Regions from separate parts of the Paenibacillus sp. CCS19 genome, predicted to be linked through region 3. Evidence: riboswitches for the same ligand, from Rfam matches in the RefSeq annotation. Region 3 holds a riboswitch; each other region holds the start of a gene.
The links. A riboswitch is a leader RNA that binds a small molecule or an ion and turns the genes downstream of it on or off. The one in region 3 is predicted to bind ZMP and ZTP.
Positions count from the first base shown of each region.

Region 1 (6,203 bases), on a different contig from region 3:
CACCTTATCTCGCTCGCTCCGCCTCACTCGCTCCCATGTGGTGCATTTCTGCACCTTATCACGCTCGCTCTGCCTCATTCGCTCCCACGTGGTGCATTTCTGCACCTTATCTCGCTCGCTCCGCCTCATTCGCTCCCATATGGTGCATTTCTGCACCTTATCACGGTCGCTGACCGCACCCCATTCACAACCCAATTCCTGCTCCCCTTCAACTGATACAGTTTTTAACAATTCCTGCTAGAGGATTCGCGCACAATTTGTCGAATTGTTATTATCACGCCATCTTTGAACCCACGAGAACAGGGGATGAACGAGCTTCATGCTTCACATGATTACACGTAACAAATACAAATTGTCTCTGCCCATGCTGTTGTCCACACTAACAGCCATATCCGTCCTGCTCACGCTTGTCTTCACCATGACTGCGTCCTATCAATCACAGCGCGAAACGCTGTACGATACAACTCTTCGGATGAACAATTCCAGCGCTCAGAAAATGAGCCTGACGATGAATTCGCTCTTCCAATCCATGCGTGCGAATCTCCGAACAGCGGCGGATTACTTGAGCGAGCACCCATCGCTGAACGAATCCAGCATCATTGATCACCTTGAGAACTCGCGCAAGTCGAGCAGCTATTTCAACTCGCTCTTCTGGGTGGATACCGATGGCGTGGTCAAGAGCATCTCGCCTCCGGCCATTGCGTTGAAGGGTACCAAGCTTACGACACCAGCCTCTCAAGAAGCGCTTACATCACGGGCTTCTTATCTGTCGACGCCTTATGTGAGCACAACAGGACGTCTGATCATTCTAATGTCGGAACCAATCTTCGATGAAAATAATCAATATGAGGGATTCATCGGCGGGACCATCTATTTGCAAGAGAAAAATATTCTAAACACGATCTTCGGCAGCAATCTGGTCGAAGACAACGGCTCGTACTTCTATGTCGTCGATTCCAGCGGCAAGCTGATCTTCCACCCAGACCAGTCCCGACTAGCGGAAGATGTTTCACGCAATACGGTCGTACAGAACTTGATGCACGGTCAGACAGGCGAAGCCAAAGTCGTCAACCTGAAGGGCAGAACCTATCTTGCAGGTTATGCATCTGTACCCAATACCGGGTGGGGCATCGTCATGCAGTCGCCAGTCCAGACTGTCTATGAACAGCTCAACAGTCAGATTCGTTCGACGATCATCTACATGTCGCTGCCTTTCCTCATCATCATGCTGGCTGCCATGTATATTGCACGCAAGCTCGCGCTGCCTTTCGCCGCCCTCACGGACTATATTGGGCAAGCAGCAGGTACGAACGAGCTGCCTCCACCCGTGAGCCCGAACCACTGGAACCGCGAGGCGCATGTCCTATCGCAGACCGTCGTGCTTGCCGTCGAGACGCTGCGCAAGCAGTCCGAGGAGCTGTCGCATGCTGCCCACGTCGATCCGCTTACTGGGCTGATGAACCGGCGCGCGATGGAGGAAGTGTTGAGCGAATGGACCGCAACAAACGTTCCATTCGGCTTAATCATTATGGATCTCGACCGGTTCAAATGCGTCAACGATACGCTCGGGCATCAGATTGGCGATGAAGTGCTGAAATGTTTGGCCCAAGTCATGCAGCGGTCGGTCCGCTCCAGCGATATTTGCTGCCGTTTCGGCGGTGAAGAATTCGTCGCGCTGCTTCCACGTGTTACAGCTGACGAGGCATTCCGACTCGCGGAGCGAATCCGCAAAGCGATGGAGAAGGAACCGACGCCGGCTAACCGCGTCATTACGCTCTCGCTCGGCGTCGCCGTATCTTCGCAGCACGGCAGCGATTCGAGCACGCTGATTCGCCTAGCGGATGAGGCATTGTATGCAGCGAAGGAAGCTGGCCGCAATCGGACCATGATAGCTGCGCCGGGAAAAGACTCGGTTGATCAACGTTCCACGTGATTTAGCCGTTTTACCTCGTGACGATGGCAGGACAGCGTCGTGTACGCAACTAGGTACCGAGAGTCACATGCCCCTATGGACACAGCTTTCGTTGGAGTAAATGAGCGCATAGAAAAAGCGTTGCTGAGTCACTGAGCAACGCTTTTTTCTATGCGTCTATGTTATAGAAGGAGCCCCCCGCTAAGTGACCCAAATAATCTACTTCGCAGCCGCTCGTTCCGCCGAATCCACCGTATGCTTCAGCAGCGTTGCAATCGTGACCGGACCGACGCCCGCCGGCACTGGCGTGATCGCGCTCGCGCGCTCCGCGCAAGCTTCATAGTCGGCGTCGCCGACGTTGCCCTCATTGTAGCCTGCGTCGAGCACAACCGCTCCTGGCTTGATCCAATCGCCCTTCACGAACTTCGCCTTGCCGACGGCGGCAACAACGATGTCGCCGAGTCCAACAAGCTCGGGCAGTCCATTCGTCCGCGAGTGGCATGTTGTGACTGTCGCGTTGCGGTTAAGCAGCATCGCGGATACCGGCTTGCCGAGAATCGGGCTGCGGCCGATGACGACAGCATGTTTGCCTTCGATTGGAATATCGTAATAATCGAGAATCGCAATAATCGCAGCCGGCGTGCAGGACGGATACTGCGCGAAGCCGAAAGCATTTTGCGCAAAACCAAGCGTTGTTACGCCATCCACGTCCTTCTCGATCGCGATCGCCTCGAACGCCGCCCGCTCATCGATATGATGCGGCACCGGGTGCTGCAGCAGAATACCGTGCACGCTATCGTCCTCATTCAACTGCTGGATCGCCGCGATCAGCTGTTCCGTCGTCGTAGAAGACGGCAGGTCGACGCGAATCGAACGGATGCCGATGCGCTTGCACGCATTGCCCTTCATGCGGACGTACGTTGCCGATGACGGATCGTCGCCGACCAAGATTGTTGCAAGACAAGGCACAACGCCTTTCTCCGCCAGCCCCGCCACCCGTACCGCCAACTGCTCCTTGATATGCGCCGCCACTTTGTTTCCGTCGAGAATCAATGGTTCATTCATTCGTACGACATCCCTTCGTTTATCGGATAACAAACAAAAAGAGATAAGCGCATTAACTGCACTTATCTCTGCCCAGGCGTACGGCTTATTGCTACTACGTGCTTCCTCATGGTTCCCCATGCTCCGCCAGTCACACGCAGCGATTCAATTGTCTAACTATTCAATAGTTTATCAACGATTGTTCCGCACAGTCAACCGCTGTGGATGACGCGGTTTACAAATTGTGGGCCGAGTGTTATGGTGTCCGTAAAAGGGGGAACTGCCATGCACATCGACATTGCTATCGAATCCGATTATTCCTATATTCGCGAACGCGACCGCCATATTGCAGAGCATCTTATCCTTGCCAAAATAAAAGAAAAAGAAATCTACATCCTCCGCGACGAACACGGCTCCTATTTCGGCTGGATGCGATACGGCTACTTCTGGGACAATACACCCTTCATGAATTTGATTTGGTTGGATGAGCCCTTCCGAGGTTCGGGCATCGGCAGGCAAGTGGTCCTCCGCTGGGAAGCGGATATGAAGCAGCGCGGCCATACCTTCGTCATGACATCGACGCAAGCCGACGAAGGCGCACAGCACTTCTATCGCAAGCTGGGCTATCGGGATGCCGGATGCCTCGTGCTCGATACACAGCCGCTGGAGATTATCATGACCAAGACGCTGAGCTAAATCAATAACGCCTACAATTTGATGTTACACAATAAGGCTGTCCTATGCCGACCGACTCCCCCAGGATATCATCCTGCGTGAAGTCGGCCAGTGCATGGACAGCCTTTTGTATTGGGACAGCCTGCCTTCCGGCTCTCCCCTACTTACGATGCATCTTGAACTCCAGGAACAGCTCGTTGTAATGCGCGAGCATCCGCTTGCCCAAGTTGCGGTATACCTCGAGCTTCTCGGTCAGCTCCGGTGCCGGATAGAACCGTTCATCGCCCGAGATGTCTTCTGGCAGCAGTGCCAGCGCGTCCTTGTTCGGCGTCGAATAACCGACATACTCTGCATTCTGCGCCGCATGCTCCGGATCGAGCATGAAGTTCATGAACTTGTACGCACCTTCGATGTTGCGCGCCGTCTTCGGAATAACCATGTTATCGAACCACAAGTTCGAGCCTTCCTCTGGTACCACATAATCGAGGTTCTCATTCTCGCTCATAATCTCGGATGCGTCACCCGACCAGACGACGCCTACCGCTGCCTCTTCATTCGCGAGCAGCATCTTGATCTCATCGCCGACGATCGCTTTCACATTCGGCGTCAGTGTAGACAGCTTGCTCTTCGCTTCCTGCAGATGCGCTTCTTCCGTATCGTTGAGCGAGTAATGGAGGCTGTTCAAGCCGAAACCGATCACCTCGCGGGCACCGTCGACGAGCAGAATCTGATTGCGCAGCCGTTCATCCCATAGGTCGTTCCAGCTCTTAATCTGCCAGTCATCCAGCATGCTTGGGTTGTACACGATGCCGACCGTCCCCCAGAAGTACGGAATCGAATATTCATTATCCGGGTCGAACGACAAGTTGAGAAACCGCTCATCGATATGACTTAAGTTCGGCAGCTTGCTGTGGTCGATCGGGAGCAGCAGGTTTTCTTCTTTCATTTTGCTGATCGCATATTCCGAAGGGACGCTCACATCGAACGTGGTGCCGCCCTGCTCGATCTTCGTCATCATCGCTTCGTTCGAATCGAACGTCTGGTAGATGACCTTCAGACCGCTCTCCTCTTCGAACGCGGTGATCAGATCCGGGTCGATATAGTCGCCCCAGTTATAAATCGTAAGCGTATTGCTGCCCGCATACCCTTCCGAGGAGTTGAGCAGATGAGCACCGTACATAAGCGCAAAGGCGACTGCGAATACGGCAATGAACATTCGAACGAGCTGCTTCATTTCTGCACCTCCATTCCCGGCGGTCGGTTGCCTCGCTGATTAATGAAGTAATACCCGATCACGAGTACGATCGTGAATAGGAATATAAGCGTCGACAACGCGTTGATCGACAACGAGATCCCCTGCCTTGCACGGGAATAGATCTCGACAGCGAGCGTGGAGTAGCCGTTGCCCGTTACGAAGAACGTTACCGCGAAGTCGTCCAGCGAATACGTCAGCGCCATGAAGAAACCGGCGAAGATGCCCGGCCGAATGTACGGCAGCATAACCTTCGTGAGCACGTCCGTACGGCTGGCGCCAAGGTCGCGCGCAGCGTCGATCCACGTCGAGCTCATCTCCTCCAGCTTCGGCAGCACCATGATGACAACGATCGGGACGCTGAACGCGATATGCGCAAGCAGCACCGATACGAAGCCAAGCTTAATGCCGACGATCGTGAACAGAATGAGGAACGACGCGCCGATAATAACGTCCGGGCTGACAATAAGCACGTTGTTAAGCGCCAACAGCGTATTCTGCGTCCGGCGTCGTCTCACATGCTGAATCGCAAGGGCGCCAAGTACGCCTAATATCGTCGACAACGCCGAGGATAGCAGTGCGATGACGAGCGTATTAAGCACGATGATCAGCAGCCGCGTGTCCGCGAACACTTCCTTATACCATTCGAGCGTGAAGCCCTCGAAGTCGTGCATCGCGCCGCCGCTGTTGAACGAGTAGAGCGTCAGGAAGAAGATCGGCGCGTAGAGCACGACGAACACAGCGATCAGATACAGATTCGACCATTTCCACCCGCGGGATGTCCGTTGCGAAGCCATTATCGATTCACCTCCCGTTTGGGGCGATTACCGGTCAGCACCATGATGAGCGCCATAATAACGACGAGGAACACGGCTATCGTAGCGCCCATTCCCCAATCCTGCGTGACGAGAAAATGCTGCTCGATCGCCGTACCGAGCGTAATGACGCGGTTGCCCGCGATGAGACGCGTAATCATGAACAGCGACAGCGCCGGAATGAACACCGCTTGGCAGCCGGCTTTCACGCCATTGATCGTCAGCGGGAACACCACGCGGCGGAACGTTATCCATGGCGAAGCGCCAAGGTCGCGCGCAGCGTCGATGAGCGACGGGTTCATTTTCTCAAGCGCATTGAAGACTGGCAGAATCATGAACGGGATGAAAATATAAACCGATACGAACACGAAGCTGAAGTCGGTGAACAAAATTTGCTGACGGCCAATGCCGAATGTCTCCAGCGCCGCATTCACGATGCCGTATGTACCGAACAGCCCCAGGAAGGCGTAAGCCTTCAGCAGCAGGTTAATCCAACTTGGCAGAA
Region 1 covers NZ_BTCK01000022.1:95,636-101,838, reverse strand. The annotation lists gene SBI19_RS16325 (sensor domain-containing diguanylate cyclase) at 320-1,933, shown strand; gene SBI19_RS16320 (bifunctional 5,10-methylenetetrahydrofolate dehydrogenase/5,10-methenyltetrahydrofolate cyclohydrolase) at 2,132-2,977, opposite strand; ZMP/ZTP riboswitch at 3,041-3,121, opposite strand; gene SBI19_RS16315 (GNAT family N-acetyltransferase) at 3,242-3,652, shown strand; gene SBI19_RS16310 (ABC transporter substrate-binding protein) at 3,792-4,865, opposite strand; gene SBI19_RS16305 (ABC transporter permease) at 4,862-5,680, opposite strand; gene SBI19_RS16300 (ABC transporter permease) at 5,680-6,203, opposite strand, start outside.
Region 1: linked by a shared signal. The riboswitch ahead of SBI19_RS16320 (bifunctional 5,10-methylenetetrahydrofolate dehydrogenase/5,10-methenyltetrahydrofolate cyclohydrolase) and the one ahead of SBI19_RS12025 (phosphoribosylaminoimidazolecarboxamide formyltransferase) in region 3 are both predicted to bind ZMP and ZTP.

Region 2 (6,203 bases), on a different contig from region 3:
GTTCTGAATTCTATTCTTGTGTTCGATTAGAATGGAGACTCTCTGATGAAGCGAGGCTTCACCCATTTCGTAAAGCTTACGGAAACGCTTCATTTCTTCCAGTGTCATTCCGGTTGCTTTGAGTCTCGTTAAAAAGATCATGCCATCCAATTGATGTTTACTGTACGTTCTGTGCCCGCTTGCTTTGCGGTCGGCATACGGAAGTAAGCCGATTTTCTCATAATAGCGGATCGTATCTTCTGACAACCCCGTGAATTCAGCAGCCTGTTTGATTGAGCTTGCGGTTTCGGGAACCTCGATCACTTTGCCGCACCTCCTGACGTATTACCACGGTATCGCTCCGTTCTCATCAAAGAAACCGCCGCTGGGACCATCGTCCGGAAGGGTGGCGAGTTTCACGACAATGGAAGCGCCCTGTTCAACGGTACGATAACCCTTATGTCCATTCAAATCCGTAGCGGTATACCCTGGATCAGCTGAATTTATCTTGATCGGCGTATCTTTTAATTCTTTGGCAAACAAGACCGTTAGTGCATTGACAGCCGTTTTCGAACTCATGTAGGCGATCAGATTTATTCCGTATTTCTCGGCATCCGATTCCGGGGTATTATACTCGGTCAAGGAAGCCAAGCCGCTTGAAAGGTTTACAATTCTGCCAGCAGGCGATTTTTTAATCAAAGGGAGCATTGTCTTAGTGACTGAAAAACTGCCGAAAACATTGGTCTCATAAGTGTCCCTCAGAACAGTTAAGTCATGTTGACTCGGAGGAAGACCACTTTCCAAGCACACGCCAGCGTTATTAATCAGAACATCAAGCGCCCCATACTGATCATCAATTTGTTTGACTGCGGATTGTATGGTGTCCAAATCTGTTATGTCCAGGGTAATTGCCTTTGCATTGATGTTCTCCGCCGTCAGGGTAGCCGTCGCTTCCTGTCCTCTTGCTTCATCCCTTGAACCGAGCAATATTGTGAATCCTAGTTTGCCCAGTTGCTTGGCAGTCTCAAGACCAATACCTTTGTTTCCGCCAGTGATCAGAACTACTTTTGATGCGCTCATGATTACGCCCCCAATAAGTGATATTGACTTGACAACGATCACTATACAAATTGGAGTACACTCCAAGTCAAGAGCAACATTCAACATTCGAATGTCTTGTTCTTGGACTATCGGGGGCGATATTGGGTATGAACGTTTAACTGATTAACCCCATTCTCATTTCAAGCTAATATGCCTAATACTAGCTTGTCTGACGCTTCCATTTATTTTCTGAAAGTCCTTTCATAATCCTCAAAACGAATCTTTCTAATTTGCTTCCTATCAGATGATCGAACAATTATACCTTCGGATCGACCATTCGTATCAATGCCAACCTTTGTCTGTTCGAAGTTTTTAAGGTATTTAAAGGTATCCTCAATAGTCATTGGAAAACTCGCTCCATCAATCTCTGCTAATAGCGGGGCGCATCGAAGATCGTTTGCCTGAATAAATTTAGCTTTCTCATGTTCGTTGTAAAAAGGTTGATTGCCATGCTCGCGCCAAGAGGCGATCTTCTCTTCAGGTAAAGCTAGAAGCTTTTCCAGTTCATTCTCCGTCAAAGAGAATACGTCAAACACCCTGTACGATTGAATTTTGCTATCCGTGTAATTCTTTGCAGATTTGGTCTTACCGCCATAAGACTCTTGATAAACGACTGTTAATGCCCAATCTCCCTGGGGGAAATGATCTTCAACATACTTGTCTGCTATTGGTTTAAGGAATTCTGCTATATTGCCATATGGATTACCAACACGATCTCCCTTGGCATAGAGCAATTCTTCTCTGGAGCCAATCAAATAATCAATCTCATTAAGATCATTTCTAAAGAAGATCATCCTTGAATTCTCGCCATCCACTTTCTCATAAATATAGATTGTATCAGCGTCAGTTAACAATCCTCTCTCCTCAACTACATCTTCGATTAGTTTGCCTCGCTCACCCAACTTGTGGTAGGTAAGAATACTAGGATACTTCGTAATCGAGTTGATTTTTTTAAGATCCATTCCTGATCCTCCTCTACATTAAACTACCGTTCTCCGTTAGTCTGATAAAAGCCTCTTAGTTAAGATGAGCATCTAAATTCTTTATAAGTCGATCTTTTATAGAATGCGTACCGTCGACCGAAAATTCCTTGCCGGTGATCATTTCGAAGAGACGGATATAGCGATGCGACAGTTCGATGATAAGGTCATCCGGTGCGGCAGGCAGGATCTCATCTTTATAAGGGTCGCAATGCTCCCTGAACCAAAGCCGCAGGAATTCTTTGTCGATATTCTCCGGTTCCTTGCCTTCGGCTAACCTCGATTCATAGGTCTCTTTGATCCAGTAGCGGGAAGAATCGGGTGTATGTATCTCGTCGATGAGAAGAATTTCGCCTTTGTCATCAATTCCGAATTCATATTTGGTATCTACCAGAATTAATCCGTTCCTTGCTGCAATCTCTGTGCCCCTGGCAAAAAGCGAGAATGCGATTTTCCGCAAATACTCCAAGGTCTCTTTGTCGATTAAGCCTTCGTCAACGATTTGGGCAGCCGAAACCGATTCGTCATGTGCTGCTGATTTCTTTGATGGCGTCAGGATCGGTTCTTCGAACTTTTGATTTCTCTTCATTCCATCGGGTAGAATATTGCCGCATATGTCACGGATACCTTGTGAGTATTGGACCCATGCCGAGGTGTCTGTCGAACCCGTAAGATAGGCGCGCACTACAAATTCAACCGGAAACACCTTGCATTTTTTTCCTATTGTAACATTCGGGTCCGGGATACTAATAACGTGGTTACTTACTATATCGGAGGTATTTTCAAACCAAAAAGCGCTAAGCTTATTTAATACTTGGCCTTTAAACGGAATGTTGGCAAGAATCCTGTCAAATGCGCTTTGGCGGTCTGTGGTGATAAGGATTAGAGAGTCACCTAGATCATAGGTGTCGCGAACTTTATCTCTCCTGAACCCGGGTACATTCAGAAATGAGGTGTCTTCGAGACAGCTCTTAAGGTTCTTTTGAATCGTTTCTTTGGTTATCATGGAAGCCTCCTTGATCAATAATGAATTTGAGTCTTTGAGCTTCGATAACTAAAATAAAAAAAGCATCTGATCTAAGATCAAATACTTTGCCCAGGCGTACGGCTTATGAAATATGTGCTCCCCCGTAGTTACCCTACGTTACGCCAGTCACACATATTTTTAATACAAATCCATAGTACCAGACAATTCCATTAAAACCAATACAGTTTTTGTATATATTTAACATCGTGCTTATGTTACCAGGCGGCTCGCCCGTATATGCTACTTCTGTCGTTAAATTATCGTTTACAGTTAGCTTAAGATTTCGCCTGAACTGTTTTTTCAAATAATTTTCGATAATGAACTAATCCGAAGTCTCTTTCGAGTTCATTTATATTGCTCCAAAAGCTTTCTTCATTAAACCCTACAAAGTCCTCCATCATTGACAACGCAAGATTGTGAAAAGCATGAGCAATTCGAAATACACGATTGCAGTTATACATGTTGAATTCACCACTATTTTTAATATCCAGAAATGCTTGATAATTAAGGGCTAAATAAGCTTTCGTTTTGCTTTCCTTCAAAATCCATCACTCATTTCAATATAGATTTTCCTGTATTTATTCGACCTTCTATTCGCTCTCTGAATATCGTAAGTTCATTAGCGCAATCTGTCCGTTAGTTGAGAAAACGGCAGCCGATCGTTGACAGGCTGCCGTAATGTCTGGATTGAGCTATAGTATCCGTTTAGCGCAATAACCTAACTCTTCTTTATTGACGAGAAAAGAACTGTTTGTGGCTGCATTGGGACAGTAGCCCCGGTCCCTTTGGCTGATAGTCAAGCGGGAGGGGGTTCCCTTTTGGCGGGAATGCGAGGTCAAACTTCCGAGGAATGAGGTCTTCGTTCATTGTAAAGCTCTCCCCATTCTTTCATCAACAATATAATCGGGTTCAAGGTTTTTCCGAATTCGGTAAGCGAGTATTCTACCTTTGGTGGTACCTGATTGTACGTTTTGCGGGCTATGATTCCTTCACGTTCGAGTTCCCGCAGTTGCAAGGTAAGAATATGATGAGTGACCTGAGGGTAAATTTTGCGAAGCTCGCCGAACCGCTTCGTTCCGCTCATTAAATGATAAAGAATCACTCCCTTCCACTTTCCACCAATAACGTCAAACGTCGTTTCGACTGGACACTTTTTTTCAGAAGCATTTACCATCCCGTTACCCCTCCACATAGTATCATTTTTATTACTTAGTATTATTAATTTGCGTACTTTAAGTGTATTACTTACCTGAATGAAAAAGAGCTTCAAGAAGTTTATGACGAAATTATCTCTAAGGGAGGCAAGGCCCTCGCTGTTCAGACTGACGTTGCCGATCCTCGGCAGGTTGAAGCGCTTGTAAACAAGACTTTGGATACATTTGGAAGTCTGAATATGGCTTGGAACAACGCGGGTATTCTTGGTGCTTTCTCACCTGTACACGAGCTATCCTTTGAAGATTTCGATACTCTGATGTCGATCAATCTGCGTGGCGTGTTCGCCTGTCTAAAGTACGAGATTGCAGCAATGCTCGACCTTGGAATCCAGGGCTCGATCGTTAACACTTCTTCGTGGACGGCGCATGGGGCAATGCCGAGTACTTCAGGCTACGCCGCCTCCAAGGGAGCACTCGATGCAATGACGAGAACTGTTGCGTTGGAGGTTGGTCCTAGCAGCATTCGAGTTAACAATGTCAGTCCTGGAATGATTGCAACTCCGATGTCGCAGGAGGTTCTAAGCGACGAGGCTACGGCACGTCCCTTCGTCAAGCAAACGCCGTTACAGCGGGTGGGCCAATCCGAAGACGTGGCCGATGCTGTGGTCTGGCTTCTCTCCGATGACGCTCGTTTTGTTACTGGTCAGAGCATACTCGTAGATGGCGGTTATACTATTGGCGGATTACGTCCGTGACAGAACGAAGCAGTATTAAAGCCAAACGGCAGCCGAATGATTAATTCCCGGCTGCCATTTTGTCGATTTATATAAAGTGTAGCTGTTGTACAAGTAGTCGGCGGCTTTCATTTTATTGATTTTTCATTTTATCCAGCGTTTCCAGGTATAGGACTTGAAGAAATTTCTTGATATTGACTTTGCGCTTTTCCTGCGGGCATTTCTCGTCGATTTCTCGCATCTTGAGACGCACGTCTTCGAAGTCGAAATAGAGCGGCGCGTAATGCTCGAACTTCGGGTGGCTGTAATCCGTGAGCCCGATGCTCGCCAAGTTGGATAAAGCGGCGATGACGGTCCGTCGAACGCGCTGCTCGAGCGCCTTCCCTTCCTTCTCAATATCGCCGCCTTTCGGCTTGCTCGCCCGGGCTCCGATTTCGTATAACGCTTTAAGTGATGGAAAGCCACCGTCCTGTTGCCGTCCAATCAGCCATGACATCATCTCGATAATGTCATGTGCTCCGCTTTCTCCGATGATGCCCATGTCCAATAAGATCATCCGCATGATTTCTTTGGCATCGTGCTTCTTCCGCGTGCCCGCGGACTCCGAGCTCAGGTCGTCTAGTTTCGCGATCGACTGTTTGATTTCCTTCAGATAACGGGCCATTCGCCATTGCTCGCTTACTTTACCAAGCACGGCTTTGACTTCCACCCGGTTAATCGGCTTCTGGATATAAAATTCAATTCCCGCTTGATACGCTTTGCTGATCATTTCTTTGTTCTCGATCTGCGAGATCATGACATACTTGCCCTCGTACCCTTCCTGTTTCAGCCGCGCGATCGTTTCAATTCCGTCCTGGTCCGGCATCAATAGATCAATGAGCACGACATCGGGTTTTTCGTCCAGTACAAGCAGCTTCCCTTCTACGCCGCCCGACGCCATTCCGAGCACCTCGCCGACGCCGCCTTTCTCGATAATCGTCTGCAGCATACGCCTGCTTACCGCATCGTCGTCGACAATACAGAACGATAGCATGCGCCTACACTCCCTTCTTCAACTTAACGGTCGGAAAAGCTGCGGCAAACGTGGTTTCAGATTCCCGCCCTGGTTCAGCCAGGAGGAGTCTGCCGGTGAAAGAGCCCACGATATCGCGAACATGCGAGAGGCCGATGCCGGTCGCAGCGACGCCTTCCTGATTGAATTTGGTCGTAAACCCGGGCTCGAACACCA
Region 2 covers NZ_BTCK01000001.1:109,748-115,950, reverse strand. The annotation lists gene SBI19_RS00630 (MerR family transcriptional regulator) at 1-303, opposite strand, end outside; gene SBI19_RS00625 (SDR family oxidoreductase) at 325-1,059, opposite strand; gene SBI19_RS00620 (RNA ligase family protein) at 1,263-2,042, opposite strand; gene SBI19_RS00615 (phosphoribosylaminoimidazolesuccinocarboxamide synthase) at 2,098-3,066, opposite strand; ZMP/ZTP riboswitch at 3,148-3,227, opposite strand; gene SBI19_RS00610 (hypothetical protein) at 3,363-3,629, opposite strand; gene SBI19_RS00605 (winged helix-turn-helix transcriptional regulator) at 3,923-4,261, opposite strand; gene SBI19_RS00600 (SDR family NAD(P)-dependent oxidoreductase) at 4,328-4,996, shown strand; gene SBI19_RS00595 (response regulator) at 5,109-6,008, opposite strand; gene SBI19_RS00590 (sensor histidine kinase) at 6,013-6,203, opposite strand, start outside.
Region 2: linked by a shared signal. The riboswitch ahead of SBI19_RS00615 (phosphoribosylaminoimidazolesuccinocarboxamide synthase) and the one ahead of SBI19_RS12025 (phosphoribosylaminoimidazolecarboxamide formyltransferase) in region 3 are both predicted to bind ZMP and ZTP.

Region 3 (6,203 bases):
TAATCTCCTGCTTCGAGCTGAGCGATACGGCAATAATGTGAAGGAACGGCACGAGGCAGATGATCATCGTCACGCCTACGATCAGCATAATAACGATGTCGGACATCCGAACTCTTGTTAGCGCCTTATTGTTGGTCATCCCCTTGCCCCCTACCATATGCCTTGTTCCCCGAACTTCTTCGCAATCGCATTGGACGCGACGACGAACACTAAGCCAACTAGCGCCTGGAATAAGCCCATCGCTGTTGCGAGCGAGAATTGCGCGGATTGCAGACCTGCTTTGTAGACGAACGTACTGATAACCTCGGAATAATCTTTGACGAGATCGTTGCCCATGACGAACGGACGTTCAAATCCGATCGTCATAATATGGCCCAGCTGCATGATGAGCATGACGACGATCGTGGAGCGAATGCCCGGCAGCGTAATATGCCACATTTTCTTCAATCGGCCTGCGCCGTCCACCTCCGACGCCTCGTACAACTCTTTGTTGATGCCCGTCAGCGCAGCCAGATAGATGATCGTTCCCCAGCCGGCGCTCTGCCAGATGCCTGTCCCTAAGTAGACGAGCAGCCAGTGGTTCTTCTCGGTTAAGAACGGAACGGAATCGAAGCCCAGCGAGGTGATCATGTTGTTCACCAGGCCGCCGCTGTTCGAGAACATCTGATACACGAGACCGCCGATAATGATCCACGATATAAAATGCGGCAAATACAGCAGCGTCTGCGCTGTTTTCTTAAACCACATCACTCGCAGTTCATTCAGCAGCAGCGCGAGTATAATCGGAGCCGGGAAGGAGAAGACGAGATCAAGCAGGTTCAGCAGCAGCGTGTTTCGCACCACCTCATAGAACTGACTCATCGCGAACAACTCGCGGAAGTTCTCGAACCCGATCCACTCGCTGCCCGATACGCCTTTGAAAATGCTGTAATCCTGAAAGGCGATCGCTGCGCCGTACATCGGCACATATTTGAATAAAATAAAGTAGGCAATCGGCAGGAGGAGCAGAAAGTATAATTGATGATCTTTCCATATTCCCGTTGCCGGCCGGCGTTTAACGACTTGAGGCGTATTCGTGCTGGTTGTCTTGGAACTCGTTGCCGTAGTGCTTTGTTCCATGCGCATCCCTTCTCTCTGTGGCGTTCTCGGATCGAATAACCACACTATACGACAGAGGGGGGCAGGCGGCACAATAGACTCTTTTCTGAGGCGCTATCCGAATTCCGAAACCCTTGGTACGACTGGGATTGAGCTATCGAGAGGCTGGGAGGGTAATGACCGGGGACAAGCATGAACGAGGGGTTACGATACACGGCGAGGGCAGTTGCTGCGGGGCAGAAACTCGCTGATTGGAGGCAAAATCGGAATCTGGTTGATCGGTTGAAAATGGTTCATTAGCGGCTGTAAAAGAAACAAGCGGCAGCTTCGGACCGAAAATGCAGGCCCTCAGCTTCCGCTAATCATTCTAGTGATGGAACAACCGAACACCTGAATAAGCCATCACCATTCCATATTCATTGGCCGCTTCAACCACTTGTTCATCTCTTGTTGAACTACCGGTCTGCACCAGGTATCTGACTCCGCTCCGGGCAGCGCGGTCAACATTATCTCGGAAGGGCAGCAAGGCATCGGAAGCGTACGAAACCTCCTTAAGACCTGCAAGCCATTGCTGCTTGGCAGATTGGCTCAATCGTTCTGGCACTGTCTGGTAATATTGTCTCCATCGTATCTCTTCTGCATTTGAACCATGTTCATTCGTCCAACCATCAATCGCATTATTGATTTCAGCACGCGATATTCCTGCACGAAATCTCATCTCATGTATAATCGGATGTTGTCTTAGCCACCAATTATCCGCTTTCTCAGCTGCGAGTCTCGTACAATGGATTCTTGATTGCTGTCCCGTACCAATTCCAATGGTTTGGCCGTCTTTCGCCAAACAAACGGAGTTGGACTGTGAATATTTGAGCGTTATTAGTGCGACAAGCAAATCTCTCTTAGCATGGTCAGGAATCCATTGTTCCGTTGTTACAATGTTCTTAAGGTGTTGATCCGAAATCGCTACATCATTTCGTTCTTGTTCAAGCGTTATCCCGAACACAGATCTTCTTTCAATCCGCTCTGGCCTATAGTCTGGATCTATCTCAATGATAAGGTAATTCCCATTCTTTTTCTTTCGCAGCAGCGCAAGCGCATCCTTGTCATAACCCGGTGCAACGATAAGATCCGAAACCTCTTTCTTAAGTAATTCCGCTACCGTCACATCAACCGGGTCGCTGAAAGCCGCACAATCTCCAAAAGACGACATACGGTCCGCGCCTCTGGCTCTTGCATAAGCAACAGCTAGAGGAGACAATTCCAGCCCTTCCACAAAATAAGATTGGACCAGCGATTCGCATAACGGGGAATATACCGCTGCGCCTGCCGGACTGACATGTTTAAACGAGGCTGCCGCGGGCTTGCCTATACTTCTTCTAAGCTCGCAAACAAGTTGGAATGCGTTTAATGCATCTAGTAAGTTAATATAACTCGCTTCACCATTCAACACCTTAATCGGCAATTTGCCTGGGTTCGCGTATAACTTTGCCTTCTTTTGATGGGGGTTCATTCCATATCGAAGATCAAGCTCCATTGTTATATACTCCTTTCAGCAAATAAAAAAAGCACTCCGACATATTGTCCAAGTACTTTGCCCAGGCGTACGGCTTGCTAACGATGTGCTCCCTCGTGGTTTTCCACGTTTACGCCAGTCGCACATCCCATTTATTTACTTTATTGTAGTCCGATTATTCATTAGGATGCAAGCTATTATTTATCTCTACATGACACTTACGTATAGTAGCTGCGAACGATCATATCTTGATTGTAGTTGCCGAAGCTTCGGCCATACAATGTAAGTCCGCCTCGTCCTCGGCCGGTGTCTTCCGCAGCGATTCGGAACGTCCAGTTCATTGCGCTCGTCTCAATGTCGGACAATCCCACATCGGACACCTTCAGTCCGTCCACATACGTGCCTGACTCTTTAATGCGAAGCACCTTCAGCAGTCCATATTGATTTACATCCGACTGCCACCATTCCGGGGTTAACCGGCCTCTCGTCTTCCCGAAATCGCCCGGGCTCGTCCATACGCCGAGCGGCTTGCCATTGAAGTAAAATCGGATGTCGGATGGCCAATGCTCATTGACGCGCGGCGCTTCCGATCCGATCTCAAGCGAGATTTCGATCTCATGCAGACGCTGGTCCTTATACAAGTAATTCGGGATTTTGTACTCGACCCAGCCCTTCGCCATCCATAGAATGCCCGCGTTCACCCGCTCCGGATCCATGAAGCAGACCGGCTGATCATATTCGCCGATCATCGCGTTCGCCGTCGCGATTCCGCATGTCGGTATAGCTTCATAATCGGTGTAATGACCGATCGGAATCGACAGCTCTCGAACGCTTAACGATGCTGGCGCATCCGGCGACAGCTTGATCTGCATAAACTCCGCCTTCACGTAGCAGTACTTGTACGTTCCCCCCTCAATCCGTTTCATTTTGCTCCCGACGATGCCGGCTTCCTCCAGCTTGCGAATATGACCGCTGACGACGGCGCTGCTCAAGTAAAGCTCGGCAGCCAGCTCCTTCACATGCCGTTCCCGTTCAAACAATTTATCAATGATTAGCAATCGGACTTCGCTCGCTAACGCTTCATAGACGCGCAGTGAATCCGAACTCGTTGTCAGCTGCATCTGCTCACCACCTGTGTAGAATTTCGTATTATGTGAATCCTAAACATTAAGATTGTATTCGATATCCCTATTATGATACGAATATAGTAGAATGACAACGTTTACTGGATTTGATAATTACTTAATTCTACATTAGGGGGTTTCATCAATGGCGATTCGATCCACTATGCTTATTGATAAGAATTTCACGGTCGCAGCTGTCGACCCACGCGTATACGGTTCGTTCATCGAACACTTAGGACGCGCTGTATATGGCGGCATCTACGATCCAGGCCATCCAACGGCTGACGCCAACGGCTTCCGTCAGGATGCCCTCGAAGCTATTCGCGCACTCAATGTGCCAATCATTCGCTATCCAGGCGGCAACTTCGTGTCCGGCTACAACTGGGAAGACGGCGTTGGACCGAAGTCGGAGCGTAAACGTCTGCTCGAGCTCGCTTGGTGGACGACGGAGACGAATGAAGTAGGTACGAACGAATTCGCCGATTGGGCGAAGCTTGCAGGCACGGAAGTCATGATGGCGGTTAACCTCGGTACGCGCGGCATCGACGCAGCGCGCAATCTCGTGGAATATTGCAACCATCCATCCGGCTCCTATTGGAGCGACCTGCGTATCTCGCATGGCTACCGCGATCCTCATAATTTCAAAACCTGGTGCCTCGGCAACGAAATGGACGGTCCTTGGCAGATTGGTGCGAAGACGGCATATGAATACGGCCGTCTCGCGAACGAGACAGCCAAAGTGATGCGCTGGGTCGATCCATCGATTGAGCTTGTCGCATGCGGCAGCTCGTCGAGAGGCATGTCCACCTTCGCAGAATGGGAAGCGACCGTACTGGACCTGTGCTACGATCAAGTTGATTTCCTGTCGCTGCATGCTTATTACAATAATAACAACAACAATACGGCGAACTTCCTGGCGAGCTCGCTTGATCTGGATGCCTTCATCAGCAGCGTCGCTTCGATCGCCGACTACATCCAAGCGAAGAAGCGCTCCAAGAAGAAGCTCATGCTGTCGCTCGACGAATGGAATGTATGGAACTCGATCGGTTCGAGCCGTGCAGACGAGCGCTGGCAGATTGCGCCGCCTGAATTCGAGGATGTATATACGCATGAGGACGCGCTGGCAGTAGGCTGCTACATCATTACGATCCTCAAGAACGCCGACCGCGTGAAGATGGCCTGCCTCGCGCAGCTCATCAATACGATCGCACCGATCATGACCGATACGGGCGGCGATCTCTGGCTGCAGACGACGTATTACCCGTTCCTGCATGCTTCGAACTTCGGACGCGGCACGGTGCTGCTGTCGAATGTGCAATCGGACAAATATGATTCGAAGGACTTCACGGACGTTCCTTATCTCGAATCGGTCAGCGTATTCGATGAGGAATCCGGCCAGCTGACGATCTTCGCCGTCAACCGCCATCTCACAGAGTCGATGGAGCTGAACGTTGACGTCCGCAGCTTCGGCAGTGAGCTTCGCCTGGTCGAACATATCGTCATGGAGAGCGACGACCTGAAAGCTGCCAACACGAAGGCAGATCCTAACCGCGTTCTGCCGCGAACCGGCGGACAGACGACGGTTGACCAAGGCAAAGTGAGCGCCGTGCTCGGCCGTGCGTCTTGGAACGTGATTCGTCTGCAGACGAAACGGGGATAAACGCTAGACGAAGATTCTTATATATTGAAGAAAGAGGGAACGGGGCTGCAGCTTGCTGCATCCCGTTCCCTCTTTCTCATTTTGCCACGATTAAGGCCGCTGCTGTTAGAATACAGACGCTAGCTTGGACGTCGCTTTGATCCCATAAGTACCGTTAATAATGGCATTGCCCTGCTCCGTGTAGCTCGTGCCCGCCCAGTCATTCGACATGTCCAGGTATTCAAGACCGGAACCATTACCCTTCCAAGACCAACCGAGGTAGCCTACGCCCTTCTCTTGGCTGTAGCTCATAATCGTCGCTTCATCGACATCGCCATTCGTATGCTTAATGCCGAATTCGCCGATGACGACTGCAAGACCCTTGTTCAGGACGCTGTCGATATTGGATTTGACCGTCGAGGCGTTCGCGCCAGCGTACTCGTACATGTGGATGGAGAACATCGTATTTTTCTGAGGATCAGCATTGAATACCTCTGTTCCGTAGTCTGCGATCGATTGCGGATACTGCCCCCAGCCTGCGCCGTCCACCATGATCGTATTCTTGATGCCGGCATTGCGCAGCTTCGGAATCGCCGACTTGTACCCGGCTGCCCATCCCGCTCCGTTCCATGTGCCGTACCATTCATTGGCGATGTTCAAGATGACCGTTTTCTCTTTGCCGATCAAGACGCTTTTCATCTCAATCCAATAATTCGCAATATTGTCCAGCACGGTCGTACTGTCAGAACCTGTACCGTCATGCACTTCCAAGATGACGACCAATTTGTTCTGTTCGCACAACGAAATGAGGCTCTGGATCGTCGAGAGG
Region 3 covers NZ_BTCK01000014.1:47,144-53,346, forward strand. The annotation lists gene SBI19_RS12015 (carbohydrate ABC transporter permease) at 1-139, opposite strand, end outside; gene SBI19_RS12020 (ABC transporter permease) at 151-1,119, opposite strand; gene SBI19_RS12025 (phosphoribosylaminoimidazolecarboxamide formyltransferase) at 1,466-2,632, opposite strand; ZMP/ZTP riboswitch at 2,685-2,764, opposite strand; gene SBI19_RS12030 (ArsR/SmtB family transcription factor) at 2,830-3,732, opposite strand; gene arfA (arabinosylfuranosidase ArfA) at 3,881-5,395, shown strand; gene SBI19_RS12040 (cellulase family glycosylhydrolase) at 5,501-6,203, opposite strand, start outside.